Regions from separate parts of the Streptomyces sp. NPDC052114 genome, predicted to be linked through region 2. Evidence: riboswitches for the same ligand, from Rfam matches in the RefSeq annotation. Region 2 holds a riboswitch; each other region holds the start of a gene.

Region 1 (2,252 bases), on a different contig from region 2:
ACACCGCCTGTCCGGAGGCGACGTCCGCGGACCCCGGCCGCAGCAGACGCTGCGCCAACTCACCGAAGATCAGGCCGAATCCGCCCCACAGCACGATCTGCGTGGCGAGGGCGGAGAGCCGGAACCGCCACAGGAGCGCGGCCGGGAAGTTCCCCGGCACGTCGTTGATCACCGGCAGGACGGCGAACGCGATACCGACCGCGACGGCGAAGCCGAGCACGGCCGCCACCGTCGCGTACCAGGTGCCGATCCGTGGCGCGAGCCGCTTGCCGAGGATGGTGGCACCGATCGCGAGGAGCACGCTGAGCACGATCATCAGGAAGTACAGGGTCGTCCGCTTGCCGATGGTGTCGGGGTTGCCGACGGCGGGCGGATTGGCCGGGTACTTCAGGAACGGCACGACGTACACCGCAAGAAGGGCGCATCCGGACAGCAGCAGCGCCGTGGCGCGCGGGCCGAAGCGGCCCACCCGCCCGAGGGCGAAACAGAAGGCGAGCGCGGCGATGCCCCCGAAGGCCACGCCGTAGACGAGGATGCCGGTGGCGAGACCGGCCGTGGACTGCAGGCTCCGCGAGACGAGTTCGACCTCGTCGCCGTGGGAGTGGGCGGCGTGGGCCTCCTCGAAGCCGATGGCGGCGTCGACGTTCGGCTCGCCGAGCCAGTAGGAGATCACGAGGGCGAGCACGCCGGCCCCCAGGCCGGCGAGCATGCCCCGAACGAGCAGATTGCGTACGGTGGCGGAGTTCATGAGCGCGCGGCGTTCCTCCGGCTCAGTGGCAGGGGAAGCCGAGCAGATGGCGGGCGTCGTGGACCCACTCATGGACCTCCGCGCCGCTGAACACGGAGACGGCGCCCTGCTCGGCGCCGACGAAGTACAACAGGACCAGCATCAGGATCCCGAAGAAGACCGCCCAGGGAGCGATCACCTTCAACGGCAGCCTGTCCGGCACGACAGGGGTGGTGGCGGTCGGCGGGGCGACGTGCTGCGCCATGGCGGAGCCTCCTCTGGGAATTCGCGTCCCATCTCGGTGGTGCACAGGACGACCGTCACGGGTCTGGCTCACGAGGGCCCGAAGGCCCTCGCACACAGTGGCGCGACCGCGCCGGATTCCCACCGGCTTCCGCCGACCGTCGTCGACAACAGCACGACGTTACCGTGTGTCGCGTTCATGGCCAAGAGGGGGCGGCCCCTCACCGGTCGGTCATCAGGCTGCTGACCGGCACCCACCCTTCCCGCCCGTCGGAGTTCCGGCACCACAGCCAGCCGCTCGCACGGTCCTCGGCGACCACCTCCAGGGTGTCCCCCGCGGCCGTGGGCAGTTCCGTCGTGTCGTACGGGATCTCGACGCGCACCGATCCGGACGGGCCCGAGAGGTGCCGGGCCGGGACCCAGCCCGTTCCGTGGGCGGCGGTCACGAAGACGAACTCCGGCCAGTCGGGGCTGCGTTCGCCGGCCTCGACGCGGTCACCCGCGGCGAGGCGGAGCGGTTCGCGTGCGGGAATCTCGTGGGACGACCGTGCCGTCACCTGCTTGGTGGGCCGCGTACTCGTCATGGGGTCCTCCAGGCGCCCGGTCCATCACCGTGATCCTTGAGTCGCGCTTCCGTGGCTCGTCAGTCGCTCTTCAGCGTGTAGAAGTGCACCGGCGAGTTTGGCCGGAAGCCGATCCGCGGATACACCGGCGCGCCCGCCGCCGTCGCGTGCAGGGTGGCGCGGGTCAGACCCGTGGCGCGGGCACCCTCGTGGAGCGCCTTGCGGGTCACCGCCTCGCCGTAGCCCCGTCGTTCCCACTCCGGGTCCGTGGCGACGAGCACGACGAAGAGGCGGCCGTCCGTCTCGACGGTGGCGGCACAGGTCACGGGGACGCCGTCCCGTACACCCAGATAGGCGTGCACGCCTTCCTTCCACAGGGCCGACCCGAGGAGCCCGTCACGGCCGTCCTCCAGCGGGAAGCCGTAGGCGCGCGAGTTCAGATCCGCGTACGCCCGCAGCTGGTCGTCGGTGGTCACCCGCTCGAACGTCAGGTCGGGGTGGACCGGGTCGGGGATCGGCAGGAAGTCCCCTGCCATGCCGGTGCCGGGAAAGGCGTACGCGAGGCCCGCCTTGTCGGCCGCCGCCTCCAACTGCTCCCGCGCCTCGTCGCCGAGGAGGCCCTCGAAGAGCCAGAGGAATCCGGGGTGCCGCTTCGCGCGCATGATGTCCGCGGCCCGGCGCAGGCGCTCCTCGACGAGTTCCGGGCCCGCGTCGACATC
Region 2 (2,252 bases):
CAGGCGGCCCGCCTGATGCGCTTCCAGCACGCCAAGGCCGCCGTGGTCCGCGCCGCCGCGGCGGACACCCCGCGCGACCTCGCCCGGATCGCGGCCGACTCCGGGTACTACGACCACTCCCATCTCGTACGCGACTTCCAGCAGTACACGGGCGCGAGCCCCACCCGCTGGCTGGCCGAGGAGTGCCGGAATATCCAAGCCGGGGCGCACGGCACGGACGAAGACTGAGAGCCATGAACACCACACCCGACACCACGCACGGAACCACCCACGACGCCACGGCCGACACCACGTCCGACGCCACGGCCGGCCGACGGCTGCACACGCCGGCCCCCGCGATCTGGCCCGGCGTCCAGGCGCGCGACGCCCTCGCCCTGATCGACTTCCTCGTCGGCACCGTCGGCTTCCTGCGCACCGCCGTCTACGAGGACGGCGGCCGCGTCGCCCACGCCCAGCTCGACTGGCCCGAGGGCGGCGGCATCATGCTCGGCTCGTACGACCCGGCCACGGCCTCCGGCACCTGCGGAACGCCGGGCACCACCGGGGCGTACATCGTCACCGACGAGGTCGACGCCCTGTACGCCCGGCTCGTCGCGGCGGGCGTCGAGATCACGGGCGAGATCGAGGACAAGCCGTACGGAAGCCGTGAGTTCGCCATCGCCGATCCGGAGGGAAACCGCTGGTCGTTCGGCACCTACCGCGGCGAGCCGAGGCCCCTTCCGGCCGCCTGAGGCCGCGCAGGCCCCCGACCGGCAGCGTGATAACTTGCGCAAGCCAGTCAAACCCACACCTGGGCCAGGGAATCCGGTGGAAGTCCGGAACTGACGCGCAGCGGTGAGGGGGACGGGCGGGGCCACGGCCACTGGGCGTCCTCGGACGCCCGGGAAGGCGCCCCGTCCGGCCGATCCCGAGTCCGAAGACCTGCTGGCGCCTCCGCTCGCGCACCGGGCGACGGGGGTCGTGACGCAGGCCAGGCTCCGCGTATGAGCCGTGAGACTCAAGGGATCGTGTGTCCTCCACAGCCCGTACCCGTACCCGTATACGTACCCGTGTACGTCTGTCCGCCCTGCTGTGCGCGGGGGCGTTCGCGCTGACCGCGTGCGGCGGCTCCACGGACGGCTCCTCGTCGAAGTCCGCGGGCGACCGCGCCGACGGCTACCCCGTCACGGTCACCTCCTGCGGAAAGAAGGCCGAGGTCAAGGCGCCGCCGCAGCGGGCCGTCTCCCTCGACCAGGGGTCCACGGAGATCCTGCTCTCCCTCGGTCTCGCCGACCGCATGGTGGGCACCGGCACCTGGACCGACCCCGTCCTGAAGAACCTGGCGAAGGACAACGCGAAGGTGGAGCGGCTCTCCGACCGCTACCCGGCGCTGGAGAAGGTCCTCTCCAAGGAGCCCGACTTCGTCAGCGCGTCCTTCCTCTACACGGTCGGCAAGGGCGGCGTCGCCGACCGCGCCAAGTTCACCGAACTCGGCGTGCCCGTCTACGTCTCGCCCACCGACTGCGCGGGCAAGGACAACGACGGCGGCGGCGACGGCAAGCGCGTGAAGACCCTCACCATGGACACGGTCTACGGCGAGGTGCGCGACCTGGCGAAGGTGTTCGGCGTCGAGAGGCGCGGCGAGCGGCTGATCGCCGACATGAAGGGCCGGATCACCAGGGCCACCAAGGACATCGACGCCTCCGACGCGAGGCTCCTGTACTGGTTCGCCAACTCCGACGCCCCGTACATGGCGGGCTGCTGCGGCGCCCCCGGCATCATCACCCGCGAGCTCGGCGCGAAGAACGTCTTCGACGACACCCGTGACGAGTGGCCCCAGATCAACTGGGAGACCGTCGCCGACCGCGACCCCGACGTCCTCGTCATCGGCGACCTCACGCGCAAGTCGCAGTCGGCGGAGAGCGCCGCCGCGAAGATCAAGTTCCTGGAGACCAACCCGGCGACCAAGAACCTGACCGCGGTGAAGAAGAAGCGGTACGTCCTGCTCAGCGGCCAGGCCATGAACCCCACGGTCCGCACGGTGGACGGCATCGAACAAGTGGCGGCGGGCCTGAAGAAGTTCGGCCTCACCAAGTGACGGAGCGCGTCCGCGAGCCTGCGGGGAAGACCGGCCGCGAGGCCGTCGCGGGGCCCCTCGGCGAGCCTGCCGGGGAGGCCGTCCCCGGGACCGCCCCGGCGATGGACGACGCCCCGGCGGCGGTCGGCCCGGCGGTGGTCGGCCCGCGTGGGGCGTTCGTGCGGCAGGTGTCGTG
Region 3 (2,252 bases), on a different contig from region 2:
AGCGCGCGGATCAGCTCGTCGCCGTCGCCGGAGACGAGACCGGGGATCTCCTCGGCGGGCCCGAAGTCGTAGCCCTCCTCGATGAGCCGGCGCAGCAGCGCGACGGCGGAGGCGGGGGTGTCGAGGCCCACCGCGTTGCCGATGCGGGAGTGCTTGGTCGGGTAGGCGGAGAGCACCAGCGCCAGGCGCTTGTCGGCGGCCGGGACGTGCTTGAGGCGCGCGTGGCGCACGGCGATCCCGGCGACGCGGGCGGCGCGCTCGGCGTCGGCGACGTACGCGGGAAGCCCGTCCTCGTCGATCTCCTTGAAGGAGAAGGGGACGGTGATGAGGCGGCCGTCGAACTCCGGCACGGCGATCTGGCTCGCGGCGTCCAGCGGCGAGACGCCCTCGTCGTTCTCCTCCCAGGCCGCGCGCGAACCGGTCAGGCACAGCGCCTGGAGGATCGGCACGTCCAGGCCGGTCAGCGCGCCCGCGTCCCAGGACTCGTCGTCGCCGCCCGCGGAGGCCTCGGCGGGCTTGGTGCCGCCGGCCGCGAGGACGGTGGTCACGATGGTGTCGGCGGCGCGCAGCTCCTCGATCAGCTCGGGCTCGGGGGCGCGCAGCGAGGCCACGTACAGCGGGAGCGGGCGGGCGCCCGCGTCCTCTATCGCGCCGCACAGCGCGTCCACGAAGGCGGTGTTGCCGCTCATGTGGTGGGCGCGGTAGTAGAGCACCGCGACGGTCGGCACGAGCGTGCCCTCGACGGTGCGGGCGGTGCGCTCCAGCGGGCCCCAGGACGGCGCGGCGGCCGGCGGTTCGAAGCCGTGGCCGGTGAGCAGCACGGTGTCGGAGAGGAAGCGCGCCAGCTGCTCCAGGTTCGCGGGGCCGCCGTGCGCGAGGTAGGCGTGCGCCTCGGCGGCGATGCCGACGGGCACGGTCGAGGACGCCATCAGCTGGGCGTCGGGCGCCTGTTCGCCGGTGAGCACGACGACGGGCAGCCTGCTGGCGATGAGCTGGTCGAGGCCCTCCTGCCAGGCGCGGACGCCGCCGAGGAGGCGTACGACCACGAGCTCGACGCCGTCGAGGAGCGCGGGCAGCTCGGCGAGGTCGAGGCGGGACGGGTTGGCGAACCGGTAGTCGACCGGGCCTCCCGCCGCGCGGGCGCTGAGCAGGTCGGTGTCGGAGGTCGACAGCAGCAGAAGCATGCGTGCGCAGGCCTTCCTCGGGGTGTCCGCGCCCCGGGTGGTCGAGTGGACGGCAGGAGTTCCTGGCTCACCCCACACGGGTGGGGTTCACAGTGGCGGGACCGCGCCGGATTCTCACCGGGCTTCCTCCCTCGGGTCCTGGTGGACCCACGCCGTCGCTGGCGTTCGACGGACCTGGCGGCCCGCCGCCTGCATAGTAAGTCCTGCCCACGGTCGACCGGGCGGCCACCTGCCACAACGGCCGGTCTCGGGAGGCGACCGGCCGGATCCGCGTGGGTATGCTCGCCGCCATGCCGCCCACCCGAGCAACATCCCCAAAACAGGGCGAACCTCCCATACGTGACCGAGGCGACGCCTGCCCCGGGGCCCTGCGCCTGCACCGCGCCGACGACGGCCTGCTGGCCCGACTCCGCCTGCCCGGCGGCCTTTTGACGTCCCGTCAGGCCGAGACGCTGGCCACCGCGGCGGAGCGCCTCGCCGACGGGAACCTCAGCGTCACCTCGCGCGGCAACATCGAGCTGCGCGGCCTCGGCGAGAGCTGCGGCGGCGCGCTCTCCGCGCTGCTCGCGGACGCGGGCCTGCTGCCCTCCGAACGGCACGAGCGCGTGCGGAACGTGGTGGCGTCGCCGCTCGCCTCGATCGACGGACTCGGCCACGCCGACGTGCAGTTGTGGGCCCGTGAGCTGGACGGACTCCTCTGCGCCGAGGAGTGGACGACCGAGCTCTCCGGCCGCTTCCTGTTCGCCCTGGACGACGGGCGCGGGGACCTCGTCGGGCTCGGCGGCGATGTGACCTTGATCGCACAATCGGGCGGGACGGCGGTCGTCCGCCTCGGGGGCCGCGCCTTCCGGGTGCCCGCCGAGGCCGCGCCGCGCGCCGCCCTCGCCGTCGCCGGGGCCTTCCTGGCCGCCGCGCGCGCCGCGGGCAACGGCGCCTGGCGGGTGGGGGAACTGCCCCGCGACCAGCACGTGGACCTGTCCGGAGCGCTGGAGCGGGCGGGCTTCGACGCCGATCCTGCCGATCCGTGGGCCGTGTCCCGCAGCGCCCCGCCGGCCCCCGGCGTCATCG

What was found. Region 2 has a riboswitch for cobalamin ahead of AB0L89_RS03800 (ABC transporter substrate-binding protein). Riboswitches for the same ligand answer to the same signal wherever they lie in the genome.
Region 1: another riboswitch for cobalamin. It lies ahead of AB0L89_RS28735 (CbtB-domain containing protein); the one in region 2 lies ahead of AB0L89_RS03800 (ABC transporter substrate-binding protein).
Region 3: another riboswitch for cobalamin. It lies ahead of cobN (cobaltochelatase subunit CobN); the one in region 2 lies ahead of AB0L89_RS03800 (ABC transporter substrate-binding protein).

What each region holds. Positions count from the first base shown of each region.
Region 1 is NZ_JBFAWC010000014.1:110,981-113,232, forward strand. Features, by position in the region: gene AB0L89_RS28730 (CbtA family protein) at 1-748, opposite strand, end outside; gene AB0L89_RS28735 (CbtB-domain containing protein) at 771-992, opposite strand; cobalamin riboswitch at 1,031-1,166, opposite strand; gene AB0L89_RS28740 (SH3 domain-containing protein) at 1,192-1,554, opposite strand; gene AB0L89_RS28745 (GNAT family N-acetyltransferase) at 1,614-2,252, opposite strand, start outside.
Region 2 is NZ_JBFAWC010000001.1:895,452-897,703, forward strand. Features, by position in the region: gene AB0L89_RS03790 (helix-turn-helix domain-containing protein) at 1-228, shown strand, start outside; gene AB0L89_RS03795 (VOC family protein) at 234-731, shown strand; cobalamin riboswitch at 759-944, shown strand; gene AB0L89_RS03800 (ABC transporter substrate-binding protein) at 1,010-2,077, shown strand; gene AB0L89_RS03805 (iron chelate uptake ABC transporter family permease subunit) at 2,074-2,252, shown strand, end outside.
Region 3 is NZ_JBFAWC010000029.1:40,015-42,266, reverse strand. Features, by position in the region: gene cobN (cobaltochelatase subunit CobN) at 1-1,184, opposite strand, end outside; cobalamin riboswitch at 1,220-1,354, opposite strand; gene AB0L89_RS38600 (cobalamin biosynthesis protein CobG) at 1,463-2,252, shown strand, end outside.